DNA from 2 places in the Pseudomonas sp. DG56-2 genome. Region 2 is predicted to be linked to the other one. Evidence: riboswitches for the same ligand, from Rfam matches in the RefSeq annotation. Region 2 holds a riboswitch; the other holds the start of a gene.
What was found. Region 2 has a riboswitch for thiamine pyrophosphate ahead of D3Z90_RS14155 (TenA family protein). Riboswitches for the same ligand answer to the same signal wherever they lie in the genome.
Positions count from the first base shown of each region.

Region 1: it holds a riboswitch for thiamine pyrophosphate, as region 2 does, so the genes downstream of both, thiC (phosphomethylpyrimidine synthase ThiC) here and D3Z90_RS14155 (TenA family protein) in region 2, are expected to answer to the same signal.

Region 1 is NZ_CP032311.1:5,305,290-5,312,671, reverse strand. It holds gene waaA (lipid IV(A) 3-deoxy-D-manno-octulosonic acid transferase) at 1-807, shown strand, start outside; gene D3Z90_RS24395 (TolC family outer membrane protein) at 880-2,313, opposite strand; TPP riboswitch at 2,456-2,560, shown strand; gene thiC (phosphomethylpyrimidine synthase ThiC) at 2,723-4,612, shown strand; gene cytX (putative hydroxymethylpyrimidine transporter CytX) at 4,693-5,985, shown strand; gene D3Z90_RS24380 (RsiV family protein) at 5,954-6,700, opposite strand; gene D3Z90_RS24375 (NUDIX domain-containing protein) at 6,886-7,382, shown strand, end outside.
Region 2 is NZ_CP032311.1:3,156,582-3,163,963, forward strand. It holds gene D3Z90_RS14140 (lytic transglycosylase domain-containing protein) at 1-604, opposite strand, end outside; gene gspG (type II secretion system major pseudopilin GspG) at 781-1,203, shown strand; gene D3Z90_RS14150 (type II secretion system F family protein) at 1,219-2,406, shown strand; TPP riboswitch at 2,445-2,559, shown strand; gene D3Z90_RS14155 (TenA family protein) at 2,604-3,251, shown strand; gene D3Z90_RS14160 (TenA family protein) at 3,255-3,914, shown strand; gene D3Z90_RS14165 (sigma-54 dependent transcriptional regulator) at 4,257-5,684, opposite strand; gene D3Z90_RS14170 (HAMP domain-containing sensor histidine kinase) at 5,653-7,149, opposite strand; gene D3Z90_RS14175 (SCO family protein) at 7,255-7,382, opposite strand, start outside.

The DNA of each region.
Region 1 (7,382 bases), 2.1 Mb from region 2:
GCGCGGTTGTCTGAGCGCTCGGCGCGAGGTTATGCCCGTTTTGCCAAGCTGACCCGGCCGATGCTGGCCGAGATGAGTCTGATTGCGGTGCAGACCGAAACCGAAGCGCAGCGCTTTCGCCAGTTGGGGGCCAGGCCTGAATCTGTTCAGGTGACCGGCTCGATCAAGTTTGACCTGAGGATCGACGAGCAATTGCTGCCGCGTGCCAGGTTGCTGCGCGAGCAATGGCAGGCGACTCAACGTCCGCTGTGGATCGCTGCCAGTACCCATGAGGGCGAAGATGAGGTGATTCTGGCTGCCCATCGCCAGTTGCTCGAGCATCACGCCGATGCTTTGTTGATTCTCGTGCCGCGGCATCCTGAACGCTTCAACAGTGTCTTCGAGTTGTGTGCTGCGCAGTTTCCGACGATTCGACGCTCAAGTGGCGACCCGGTGGGTGTCGATACGGCTGTGATGCTCGGTGACACCATGGGCGAGTTGCTGTTTCTCTATGCCTTGGCGGACATCGCGTTTGTCGGTGGCAGCCTGGTGCCAAACGGTGGACACAACCTGTTGGAACCCGCGGCGCTGTCGTTGCCAGTGATCAGTGGCCCGCACCTGTTCAACTTTCTCGAGATTGCAACCATGCTGCGTGACGCTGGGGCGCTGCAGGAAGTGGACGACGCCCAGGGCCTGGCGGCTGCGATTCGACGTCTTATCGAGTTACCGCAGGATGCGCGGCGCATGGGTGAAGCGGGGCGGGCGGTGATGAAGGCCAATCAGGGGGCCTTGCAGCGATTGCTCGAGGGGTTGGGACGATTGCTCTGACGCCGTCGCGGGGCAGGTCCGCTCCCACGGCGGTTGGCGCCTGTGGGAGCGGGCTTGCCCTGCGATGCTTGTTCAAGGCCGGGCGTTGAAGTTGGCCTGTGCAGCAGCAGCCAGGTCTGGTGGCAGGAAGTCCTTGTCCGGGTTGTAGTCCGGTTTCAGGTAGCGGCTCAGATCCGTCAGGTCTTGTGGGCTCAAGGTTCCGGCAGCCTGCTTGAGGCGCAGATTGTCGAGGATGTAATCGTAGCGGGTGTTGTTGTAGTCGCGCACCGAGGTGTACAGCTGGCGCTGGGCATCGAGCACATCGACGATGTTGCGTGTACCGACCTGATAACCGATCTCGGTCGCTTCTAGGGCGCTCTGGTTGGAGATGATCGATTGCTTGCGCGCCTGAACCTGCTCGACGTCGGTGTTCACTGCGCGGTGCAGGTTGCGGGTGTTCTCCACCACCTGGCGACGCAGGCTTTCACGCTGTTGCTCGCTCTGGTTCAGGCGCTGATAGGCCTCGCGCACCTGTGAGCTGGTCAGGCCGCCGCTGTAGATCGGGATATTCAACTGCAGGCCGATAGTGGTCTGTTCCACATCACCCCGGTAATTCTGCCTGGTAAGGTTCGGGTTGGTGAAACCGAGGTTGTCGTTGTCACCTTTCTGGTACTGGGCAACGGCATCGACGGTTGGCGCGTGGCCGGCCTTGCGCTGGCGCAGGGTTTCTTCGGCGGCGCTGACGGCGTAGTTGTTCGCCAACAGGTTGAGGTTCTGTTTGCCGGCAGTCTCGACCCAAGCCTTGGCGTCATTTGGCACCGGGACCTGTACTGGCAGCGTGTGGCGGATGCCTTGAATAGAGGTGTAGTCGCGATTGGTCAGGGTAATCAACGCCTCAAACGCATCGTCAACCTGGCGCTGTGCCACGATCCGGTTGGCGCGGGCGGTGTCATAGCTGGCCTGGGACTGAAGCACGTCGGTCTTGTCCGAGAGGCCCACATCGAAGCGCTCGTTGGACTGGTCCAGCTGGCGTTTGAAGGCAGCTTCTTCAGCCTTGGTCGACGCCAGGTTGTCCTGGGCACGCAGAACCGAGAAATAATTATCGGCAGTTTGCAGGATCAGGTTCTGTTCAGTGGCTGAAAGCTCCAGCGCTGATTGCTCATTGATCGCTTCTGCAGCTTGCAACTGGAACCAGCGATCGGCGCGGAAAATCGGCTGGGCCAGGGTCGCGGACCAGGAGTTGCCACTGCGACTCGAGGTAATCGACGGATCATCGATCTTGGTGCGGGTGTTCAACATTTCGGCACCGGCCGAAAGGTTTGGCAGCAGGCCGGCCCGGGCCTGAGGTACCACTTCCTTTTGCGCACCATAGTTGGCGCGGGCCGCAGCCAGATCGGCGTTGTTATCCACAGCTTCCTGGTAGACGCTGACCAGATCGGTTTTCGCTGACAGGGGCGGGTCTGCTGCCCAGGCCATTCCGTTGGTAGCACAAGACACGGCAAGGGCCAGTGAAAGTTTGCGCAGCATAGGGCGATCCTTGAACAATTGAGTGTTTCTGAACCGGTGAGTGTAGATGCGCAGGCACTTTGCAACAATCCGCCAATTGCGCCATTTATCGTCAGTGCGCTTGTACAGTTGGCTTTGCAGGCAAGAGCAGACTAGACTGGGGCCGTTCTTGTCGGGGTGCCTTGCGTTGAGGCTGAGATCGGATAATCCGGATCCCGTTGAACCTGATCAGGTTAGCGCCTGCGTAGGGAACAAGATTTCTCGCTTTCCCGGCGAGTCTCTTGTGTCAGGTCCGGGAATGTCGAGCCAGCCGAGTAAGTAGCTGCAGACATCTTCGTACATGGCACAGCACCGGTCCAAGGTGCGTCCGTGCTTTTTCAGGTTCTTCTCCCGACATTCCACCGCTAGGAAGCTGTCTGGAGAGCCTGTGATGAGCAAACAAGAAAAAAACATTATCAATCTGAGTGAATCGGCCCAGGTCGATCAGCAGTCCGTACAGCCATTCACCCGTTCGCGCAAAATCTATGTCGAAGGCTCACGCCCAGACATCCAGGTGCCTATGCGTGAAATCAGCCTGGACGACACGCCAACTGACTTCGGCGGTGAAGCCAACGCTCCGGTGCTGGTCTACGACACTTCCGGTCCCTACACCGACCCCAATGTCATTATCGATGTGCGCAAAGGCCTGGGCGACGTGCGTTCGGCCTGGATCGACGCCCGTGGTGACACTGAGCGCCTGCAAGGGCTGTCATCCAACTTTGGCCAGCAGCGCCTGGCCGATGCCGAGCTGACCAAGCTGCGCTTTGCCCATGTACGCAATCCGCGTCGGGCCAAGGCCGGCGCCAACGTCAGCCAGATGCACTATGCCCGCCAGGGCATCATTACCGCCGAGATGGAATACGTCGCCATCCGCGAGAACATGAAGCTGCAGGAAGCTCGCGCTGCCGGCCTGCTCGAGCAGCAGCACCCAGGCCATAGCTTCGGTGCCAGTATCCCCAAGGAAATCACCGCCGAATTTGTCCGTGAAGAGATCGCGCGTGGCCGCGCGATCATTCCGGCCAACATCAACCACGTTGAGCTGGAACCGATGATCATCGGCCGCAACTTCCTGGTGAAGATCAACGGCAACATCGGCAACAGCGCCCTGGGTTCTTCCATCGAAGAAGAAGTGGCCAAGTTGACCTGGGGTATTCGCTGGGGCTCGGACACGGTCATGGACTTGTCCACCGGCAAGCACATTCATGAAACGCGCGAATGGATCATCCGCAACTCGCCTGTGCCAATCGGTACCGTGCCGATCTACCAAGCGCTGGAGAAGGTCAATGGCGTGGCCGAAGACCTGACCTGGGAATTGTTCCGCGATACCTTGATCGAGCAGGCCGAGCAGGGCGTCGACTACTTCACCATTCACGCCGGTGTGCTGCTGCGCTATGTGCCGCTGACCGCCAAACGCGTAACCGGCATCGTCAGTCGTGGCGGCTCGATCATGGCCAAGTGGTGCCTGGCGCATCACCAGGAGAACTTCCTCTATACCCATTTCGACGAAATCTGCGAAATCATGAAGGCCTACGACGTCAGCTTCTCGCTGGGTGATGGCCTGCGTCCGGGTTCGATTGCCGATGCCAACGACGAGGCGCAGTTCGGCGAGCTGGAGACACTTGGCGAGTTGACCAAGATTGCTTGGAAGCATGATGTGCAGTGCATGATCGAAGGCCCGGGGCATGTCCCCATGCAGTTGATCAAGGAGAACATGGACAAGCAGCTCGAATGCTGCGACGAAGCACCGTTCTACACCCTCGGCCCGCTGACCACCGACATCGCCCCGGGTTACGACCACATCACCTCCGGTATCGGCGCGGCGATGATTGGTTGGTTCGGGTGCGCCATGCTCTGCTACGTGACGCCAAAGGAACACCTGGGCCTGCCGAACAAGGATGACGTCAAGACCGGGATCATCACCTACAAGATCGCCGCCCACGCCGCTGACCTTGCCAAGGGGCACCCAGGCGCGCAGATCCGTGACAATGCCTTGTCCAAGGCGCGCTTCGAGTTCCGCTGGGAAGACCAGTTCAACCTCGGCCTGGACCCGGACACTGCCCGTTCTTTCCATGACGAGACCCTGCCCAAGGACTCGGCTAAGGTCGCGCACTTCTGCTCCATGTGCGGACCGAAGTTCTGCTCGATGAAAATCACTCAGGAAGTACGTGAGTACGCGGCCAACCAACGCATTGATGCGGTAGATGTCGCGGTCGAGGACGGCATGCGCGAGCAGGCCGAGCGATTCCGCCAGGAAGGCAGCCAGCTGTACAAAAAGGTCTAACCGCATCGCGGGGCAAGTCGATCTGGCTTGCCCCGCGATAGGGCCCTAAGAACAAAAAACCTCCCTGTCGAGATTCCCTTGTGAGCACACCGAGTCAGTTTTCTCCCGATTATCCGGTTACCGACCAGCAGCGCGTTTTGAGCGGTCGTGACCTCTGTTCCCTATGGTTCTCCCTGGGTATAGGCCTGATGGTCTTGCAAACCGGCGCCTTGCTCGGCCCTGGCCTGGGTTTGGCCAACGCCGTGCTGGCGATCATCCTTGGCACGTGCGTAGGTGTTCTGCTGCTGGCGGCGGTTGCCGTCATCGGCAGTGATACCGGGCTTTCCTCCATGGCTGCCCTGCGCCGCAGCCTTGGCCGCGACGGTGCACGGCTGCCCGCATTGCTGAACCTGATGCAACTGATTGGTTGGGGTTCATTCGAAATTATCGTCATGCGCGATGCCGCCAGCCTGTTGGGCGCTCGCGCCTTCGGCGAGGGCAGCGCCCTGACCAACCCAATGCTATGGACCTTGTGCTTTGGCGCCTTGGCCACCGCCCTGGCCGTCAGCGGGCCTTTGACCTTCGTGCGCAAAATTCTGCGCAAGTGGGGCATCTGGCTGTTGCTGGGTGCTTGCCTGTGGCTGACCTGGAATCTATTTGCCAAGGCCGATCTCGCTGCCCTGTGGGCGCGTGCTGGCGACGGTTCGATGTCGCTGGCAGTGGGTATCGACATCGCGATCGCGATGCCGTTGTCGTGGTTGCCATTGATTGCCGACTACTCACGCTTCGCCCGTCAAGGCAGCCGGGTTTTCCTCGGTACTGCGCTGGGTTACCTGCTGGGCAACGTCTGGATGATGAGCCTGGGTGTGGCGTATACCTTGGCGTTCGCGCCCGCCGGTGAGGTCAACACCTTGCTGTTGGCACTGGCGGGCGCAGGCATTGGTATTCCGTTGCTGCTGATTCTGCTCGATGAGTCGGAAAAAGCCTTTGCCGATATTCACTCGGCGGCAGTCTCCACTGGCTTGCTGGTACGCTTGAAAGTCGAGCACCTGGCGTTGGTCATTGGTGTGCTGTGTACCTTGATCGCCTGTTTTGCACCGCTGGCCCAGTACCAGAACTTCCTGCTGCTGATCGGTTCGGTGTTCGCCCCGCTGTTCGGCGTGGTGCTGGTTGATCACTTTGTGGTGCGCCGCCGGCGGAGCGACAATGCTCCGATCCAGAGCCTGCATTGGCGTGCGCTGGTGGCCTGGGCGTGCGGCGTAGCGACGTATCACGCACTGGCCCACTATGCGGCCGATGTGGGCTCAACCCTGCCTGCGTTGCTGCTGGCAGGGTTCGTCTACTGGGCGGCAGCGCCGTCCGTCAGCCGCGACCGGGAAACAACTCCGGCTTGATCACACCGTTCAGGCGCGGGTAGGGGATTTTAAGTTCGATGTGGCCCATGGAGTACGGGGCAATGGCATACACTTCGTACTTGAGCACTACCGCGCCATAGGTAAGGGCGATGTGTGGCGTCTGCTGGAATGGCCAGGTTTTGACGAACTCGGCGTCCTTGTCCATGCCGGTGCTGATCAGCCAGGCTTTGTGAGCTTCCTGGGCGGTTTTCCAGAATGTTTCTTCCTGGCCCGGTACCAGCATATCCTGCAGCGTCAGCACTTTGTCCTGCTGGCGTGAATAGTTGATAAAGCCGCGGCCAGGCATGCCGTGTGCGCCGCCGGTGTCCAGATAGCTGGACAGCTCGATGATCACCAGGCCGTCATGCTGCTCGCGTACCTTGGCTTGCAGGTAGCTGCTGTTGCGTGTGTCGGCAGTGGCCATGAACTGATCTTCATAGGCCTTGAGCGAAGCGGGCAGGGCACTGTTGTCATTATCCTGGGTCATCTGTAGCAGGCGCTTCTCGACAATTGCATCCAGTTTCGGATTGGCCGGGAAGTGAATGGTGTCGATATTGACCAGTGGACAGTCAGCAGTGTTGCAACCGGGCTTGATGTGCTCCCAACGGTCGCGCTTGACCTCCAGTGGCGTGCGCATGTTCGGCTGGAACAGGCTTTGACAAGCGCCCAGGGCCAAGGCCAGCACGGCCACGGTAGTCAGTTTCACAAGCGTCATGATGATCCTTGTAAGGCAAAGGTGATCGGGCTTGGACCGTCGGCAGGGCCTTCAGTTCGCCACTAAGCTGAATATCAGCAGACTGCCTATCCTCGCAGTCCGGGCGGCAACTTGAAAGGGGTGAAACGCGGCGGTGCGCAGGTTAGGATGGCGCGAAGCGGTACACGAAGTATTAAAGGATTCCTATGTCAGACACATCGAACACTGTGCCCAGCGACGTCGAAATCGTCGAGCGGGTCAACTGCTTCAAGGGCTTCTACCAGCTCGACCGGGTACGCCTGCGCCATGAGCTGTTTGCCGGTGGCATGGGGCGCGAGATCAGTCGCGAACTGTTCGTGCGCCACGACGCAGTGTGTGTGCTGCCCTACGACGCCCAACGTGATGAGGTGGTGCTGATCGAGCAGTTTCGTGTCGGCGCCATGGGCAAGATCGCCAACCCCTGGTTGATCGAACTGGTCGCCGGTCTGATCGACAAAGATGAACAGCCGGAAGAAGTTGCACACCGCGAAGCGCAGGAGGAAGCTGGTCTTGTGTTCAAGGCGCTGTGGCCGATGACGCGGTATTTCCCGTCACCTGGCGGTAGCGATGAGTTGGTACATTTGTATCTCGGTCAGTGCAGTAGTCTTGGGGCCGGCGGCCTGCACGGGCTGGAGGAAGAAGGTGAAGATATTCGCGTCAAGGT
Region 2 (7,382 bases):
ACAGCGGCGCATCCACAGCCAGCCCCTGCAGCCGACGGTACTGGCGCAGCACTTTTGGCACGTAGCTCTGGGTCTCGGCATAGGGCGGCACTACCCGGCCCCTTCGTAGCACCGCATCCGGGCCGGCGTTATAGGCGGCCACTGCCAGGGTGATGTCGTTGTCGAACAGGGTCAGCATGCGTTTGAGGTAGCGTGCCCCGCCCTGCAGATTCGAGGCGGGATCCAACGAATTGGTAACCCCCAGTTCCCGGGCGGTATCGGGCATCAACTGCATCAGGCCGACCGCACCGCTGGCTGAACGGGCGTTAGGGTTGTAGCGAGACTCGGCCTGGATCACCGCATGCAGTAGCGCCGCCGGCACATCGTTGGCTTCAGCCGCCGCCGCGACCAGCTCGGCATAGGGCATACCGGTGATCATCTGCGCCTGGTCGCTGCTGGCCAGGCTAGTTGCCGATTCACTGATGACCCGTTGATAGGTGCGGCCAGGGCGGTGAACGTTGGACAGCACATAGCTGCCGTCAGCCTTGATAGAGATGTACATATCGGCTTGTACCGGGAGCACCCAGGTCAGCCAGACAAAGATTCCTGCAGATAACCAGTACATGGTCCCGCCCTCCCCGTTGCGGCCCCGAAAAGTGGGGCATATGCCCCGATTGCCGAGGCGCAAGGCTACTGACGCAAGCACTGTGCCGCCTTGCCGGCCGCGCAGCGCAAAGGCTTGCAGCAGACGCGCACGGCAATTGCATGAGGCCTTGCAGGCGCACGATGGAGGGCCTTGTCATGAACAAAAAAAAGTACTCGCAACAGGGATTCACCCTGCTCGAACTGCTGGTGGTATTGGTGGTACTGGGGCTGCTCGCGGGCATAGTTGCACCCAAGTACTTCAGTCAATTGGGGCGTTCTGAGGCCAAGGTGGCACGGGCGCAGATCGAAGGCCTGAGCAAAGCGCTGGATCTCTATCGACTGGAAGTGGGGCATTACCCCAATTCCGAGCAAGGCCTGCAGGCGCTGGTCGCTGCCCCCAGCGACGAGACACGCTGGTCAGGCCCCTACCTGCAGAAAAAAGTCCCCCAGGACCCGTGGGGCCGCAACTACATCTATCGCCAACCCGGTGAGAACGGTGAGTACGACCTGCTCTCGATGGGCAAGGACGGACAGCCCGGCGGCGAGGGTGAAAACGCCGAAGTCACCAGCTGGCAGTAAGCGGAGGAGCGACACATGCGCTACGAGCTCAAGGCATTGGGAAAGTCCGGGGTGATCCTGCTTACGCTCGATGCCCAGGACGCTGGACAAGCTCGTTTGCAGGCTGAGCAACAAGGCCTGCGGGTGGTCAGCGTGCGCAACTGTGAGCGCTTTGGCAAAATGCGCTGGCGTCGCAAGGAAACCTTCGACCTGGTGTTGTTCAGCCAGGAGCTGACCACCCTGCTCAACGCTGGCCTGCCGTTGATTGATGCCCTGGAAAGCCTGGCCGAAAAAGAATCGGCACCCCAGGCGCGCAAGACGCTCGGGGAATTGGTACGCCTGCTGTATGAAGGCAAATCCTTTTCCCAGGCGTTGGGGCAGTTGCCCAGTGTGTTTCCCCCGCTGTATATCGCCCTGGTGCAATCCAGCGAGAAAACCGGGGCCCTTGGCGATGCCCTGGGGCGTTACGTTGCCTACCGCCAGCGCATGGACGAGGTGCGGCAGAAAATCGTCAGCGCCTCGATCTATCCCTTGTTGCTGTTGATCGTCGGCGGTGGCGTGGTGCTGTTTCTGATGGGCTATGTGGTGCCGCGTTTCAGTCTGGTGTTCGAGGGCCTGGGCACTGAACTGCCCTGGCTGTCACGGTGGCTGATGCAGGCCGGAATGTTCCTGCATGCCCAGCAGGCGCCTTTGGGTCTGGGTGTTGTGGGTGTGATCGCCAGCCTGCTGATGCTGCGTCGGGATCCACGGGTACGAAGTTGGCTCAATCGCCAGCTCGAACGCCTGCCGGCCCTGCACCGACGCCTGGTGATGTACGAGCTGGCGCGTTTCTACCGTTCCCTGGGAATCCTCTTGCAAGGCGGCATCCCCATACTCACCGCCATGGAAATGGCCCGCGGCCTGCTTGGCCTTGCCGCCAAACAGCGGCTGGAACTTGCGTGTGAAAGGGTACGTGAAGGCCTGTCGTTGTCAGCTGCGCTCGAAGCCGGGCAACTGGTCACGCCGGTATCCCTACGCTTGCTCAGAGCCGGCGAACAATCAGGCAACCTAGGGCAGATGATGGAACGCAGCGCCGATTTCTACGATGAAGAAATCAGCCGTTGGGTCGAATGGTTCGTCCGTCTGTTCGAGCCCTTGCTGATGACCTTCATCGGCTTGTTGATCGGCCTGATCGTTATTCTGATGTACATGCCGATCTTCGAATTGGCCTCCAGCATTCATTAGTGACAAACGTGACAATCCTGGCTGCTTGCTGTATAGATTCGGCCACCAAGGGGAGCCTGGCAACAGGCTGAGAAACCGCTGGCACCTGCAGCGCGGTGACCCTTCGAACCTGATCCGGATAATGCCGGCGAAGGGATGGGGGATTGCCAACCTGCCTCTCTGCCGGTCTCACTGTCGCCATCTTTGAGGCCAGTACCATGACCGAACGCTTCACCGACACCCTTCGCCGCCAGAGCGAGCCGAGCTGGACGCAATCTGTCGAGCACCGCTTCGTCAACGAACTGCTCGACGGCACCCTCGACGATGCGGTGCTGATCAACTACCTGATCCAGGATCACCGCTTCATCGATGCTTTCCTGACCTTGCTCGGCGCCGCCATTGCCAGTGCCGATACCTTCGAGGCGCGCATTCGCCTGGGACGTTTCACCGGCGTAATTAGCGGCGAAGAGAACACCTACTTCCTGCGCGCGTTCGAGGCCCTCGGGGTGACGCCAACGCAGCGCCAGCAAGCACCCGACGCAGTGCCCACCGCAGGTTTCAAGGCGATCATGCGCGAAGCGGCAGCGACTCGCTCCTATGCCGCCGCCCTGGCCGTGCTCAACGTTGCGGAAGGCCTGTATCTGGACTGGGCATTGCGCGCGCCCAAGCAACTGCCGCCGCGCTTCGAACATGCCGAATGGATAACCTTGCATGACAACCCCGACTTCCAGAGCTTCGTCGCCTTCCTGCGCGCCGAACTGGACCGTGTCGGCCCTGCTCAAGCGCAGATCAGCACCGACTTCTTCCTGCGCGCCGTTGCCCTGGAGCACGCATTCTTCGACGCCGCCTACGACCTCAAGGGATAAACCATGGATATCTTCGACCGCCTGAAACAGGCAGCCGCGGCTGACTGGAACAGCTACGTAGACCACGACTTCGTTCGCCAGATGGGTGCCGGCACCCTGGCGCAGCCAGCGTTTCGCAAATACCTGGTGCAGGACTATCTGTTCCTGATCCAGTTTGCCCGCTCGTGGGCGCTCGCAGCCTACAAAAGCCGTACCCTGAGCGACATACGCGCGGCGCAGGCGGGGCTGGCCGCGATCCTTGATGAAACCGAGCTGCATGTACGTTTATGCGAGCGTTGGGGACTCTCCCCCGAAAACCTGGCGGCTACACCCGAGCATCAAGCGACCGTCGCCTACACCCGCTTCGTGCTGGACTGTGGTGCCGCCGGAGACCTGCTTGACCTGCACGTGGCGTTGGCACCGTGCGTCATCGGCTATGCCGAAATAGGCCGCAACCTGACACCCGAGGGTATCGAAGCCCTGACCGATCACCCTTACCGGGACTGGATTGGCGAATATGCTGGCGCGGGATACCAACATGTCGCCAGCGCAGCGCGCGCCCACCTGGACGACCTTGCCTCAAGAACAATGACAGAACGACGCTTCGAGGACCTGGTCAAAGTATTCGCCCAAGCCTCGCGCCTGGAAGCAGACTTCTGGCAGATGGGCCTAAATGCTGAATAATCCTGTAGATCTGGCACTGGCACTGGCTCTTGATCTTGCTCTTGATCCACTCGCCCCGTTAACCAGAAGGGCCGAGTGAAGGTGTTGCGAAAGGGCTAGCGCGCAGCGCCTTCGGCTTGGCCGAAGTTGCGAATCGTAGTGTTGCTTGCAACGCGTAGATCGCAATGCCCTGTAGCGACACCGTAGCGAGGGGACCCGAAGCGCAGCGTAGGGCCCCTGGTGGGGCAAGCCCTTTGCTTACTTTGGGGCGACTGCCAAAGTAAGGCGCCGTAAGGGCGCAAAGGTGACTCAACGCCACCATCGCCATTGGATATGTGCAAAATCGGGTGGACCCATACACCCTCACCACTGACGCTTGTCCGGCCGGCTCAGGCCAAGCTTCTCGATACGGTAGCGCAACATATCGCGACTCAGCCCCAAAAGGCGGGCCGATTTCGTCACGTTCCAGTCTGTGCGGTCGAGCATCTTGCGCACCATTTCCCGCTCCACCTCCGGCAAACTGGTTGAAATCGCAGATTCCCCATTGCCATGGCTTTCATGAAAAGCCGGGGCCGGCATTTCAAAAGGCTCATCAACCAGACTCATACACACGTTGAGCTGGTGCGGAGCAATCTCTTCGGCAGGTGCAAGCAATACCGTCTGCTCAAGCATATTGCGCAACTCCCGCACGTTGCCCGGCCAGCTGTAGTTGAGCAGCACCTCTTCAGCCTCAGGGCTGAAATAAAGATGGGTCTTGCCGTAGCGCTTGCCATGCAAGCTGAGGAAATGCCGGGCCAGCAACAGGATATCTTCACCCCGGGCATACAGTCTGGGAACCTTGATCGAGATAATGCGCAGGCGAAAGAACAGGTCACGGCGAAACTTGCCCTGTTGCACCATCTGCTCCAGGTTGCAGTTGGTGGCACTAATAATACGCAGATCGACCTTACGCTCCTTCACCGCACCGATACGGCGAATGGTACGGTCCTCGAGTAGCTTCAACAGCTTGGCCTGCAGCAGCAGGTCCATTTCACCGATCTCATCAAGAAAAAGCGTGCCGCCATCGGCCGCCTCCACCAAGCCGACCCTGCGGTCCTTGGCATCGGTGAACGCGCCCTTCTCATGGCCAAAGAGTTCCGCCTCCAGCAGATTGGCTGGAATCGACGCACAGTTGAATTCGATGAACGGCCCTTTGCTTCGCGCGCCATCATAATGCAGGGCCCGAGCCACCAGCTCCTTGCCCGTGCCAGTTTCCCCCTCGACCAAGACTGGCGGCAAGTCGCCGCTGGCCATGCGCCGCTCGGCATCGAGCAATTGCGTGAGGGTATGCTTGAGGCTCAGCATGGCCGGTGATTCACCAATCAGTGACTGGCCTCCGGACTTCTGCGCTTCACGCTCCTGGTAGAACGACAGCGTGCGTTCCATGCGCTCGGCCGCGAGCGCCTTGTCGAGCATCAGTTTGAGCTCGGCCAGTACCACCGGTTTGGTCAGGTAGTGAAAAGCGCCCTCTTTCATTGCCAGCACGGCATCTTCGACATTGCCGTAGCCCGTCATCATGATCACTTTGAGTTCCGGCGCACGCACGGCCAGGGCCTTGATCAGCTCATGGCCACTCATGCCCGGCAGCGAATTGTCGGTCAACACCGCATCGGGCTGGCACTGAGCCAATTGCTCCAGAGCCTGCTCGGCGCTATGGCAAACGGTGACCTCAAAACCTTTTCGCTCTAGATAGGTCTGAATATTTTCTGCGAGGATTTCATCATCCTCCACCACCAGGATGCTGTGCTCCATGATCCCCTCCCGCTGCAACATTGAAAGTCAGGCTTACGCGGGTTCCTTCCTCTTCGCGACTGGTCAGACTGACCGCGCCGCCGAAACGCTCCATTATTCGTTTGACCAACACCAGGCCGACGCCAAGACCGCCTTGCTTGGTGGTGAAAAAAGGCTTGAACACCATCCGTTCCTGCTGCTGGCTCATGCCCTTGCCGGTATCACTCAAGACTAGCTGGATCTTGCCTTCATCAGTCAGTTCACGCACGTGCAGGGTCAGCCGGCCGCCACCGGGCATTGCCTCCAAGGCATTGGAAAAAAGACTGTTGAGAATCTGCGTAAGCAACACCGGCTGGCTAATCACCAACGCCTTCGACGGTGTATCCACCTGAAGCTGCACCTTATTGCGCTCGGTCTGATAGGCAAAAGCGCTGCAGGTGTCTTCTACTGCCGCGACCAGGTCGACGGCTTCGGCATCGTCCTTCAACGGCTGCAAGGACACCAGTAGCTCACGCACCCAACGCGACATACGGTCGACCTGGCTAATAATGTCACCGATATTCTTTTGCGAATGTTGGCTGGCCACTTCCTGCGCCAACTCGGCGCTGGTGCGGATAGTTGCCAGCGGGTTACGCAAGCTGTGCGCCACCGCCGAAGACATTTCGCCGAGGGCGCCGAAGGTTTCACTGGCCACCAGTTTGCTCTGCTGGGCGCGCAGGAGGCTGGCAGCGCGGCGAACGATCCAGAACAGGCCAAAGTAGATCAGCGCGCCGCCCAGCAGCGTCGACGTCCAGATCAATACATAGCCGCGCTGGATACGCCGAACCAAATCCTGCGGCTCCTTGTAGACCTCGACCATCGACAGCACCTGCGTGCCGCTTTCGTCGAACATTGGAATGTAGTTTTCGATGAACAGGTACTGCGGCTCGCGCAAAAATTTCTGTTCGTCGCGGTCTTCGTTGGCCTTGTGGTAGCTGGCTGATACTGGCACTTGCGAATTGAATGATTCATCGAGGTCATCATCGCCTTCGATCTTGCGTCCAACAAGCTGCGCATTGGTGGACCAGACAATCGTGCGATCAAGGGCATAGACGTTGGTCAGCAAGGTATCGGGCAGGTGCTCGACGTGGTCGAGAAATTCGATACGAGTGGAGGCCACCAGGTCAGGACTGATTCCCGGATGCTGGTTGTCCAGGCGCGGATCCAACAACTGCGCCATGGTTGTGCCCGGCGGAATACGCGAATGGCGCACTTCTGCCTTGGCCATGGCCTGGATGAACTGGGCGGTGAGCATGGCATCCCGCTCAACGCTGTCATTGACCACAAAGCGCGTCGAGACATAGCCCAGGCCAACCGCCACGGCAGTGATAATCAATAGGCTGACCACGGAAAACCAGCGCAACAAATTGAAGTCGCGCAAGCTCCGATCAGGTGACGCATGGAACGGTTGGCCCTCATCGGCCTGTTTCTTATTCAGCACCTGCATTGATATTTCCTGGCGGGCTGTTTTTTTTTAAATGTATAGCCCAGTCAGGCTCTGGTGTTTCACATCAATTCTAATGATCCGCTGCTCACTGATAGTATTTTGCCTCTATTGGGCGATAGCCGCCTCGTCGTCTAGCGCTTGGGCTTGTTCAAACACGCCCTGGCGCCGAGCTTCCTGCTCGAGAAACTCCAGAACACTGTCAGTGTTGTCCGAGGACAGGCGCAAGTTCGGCA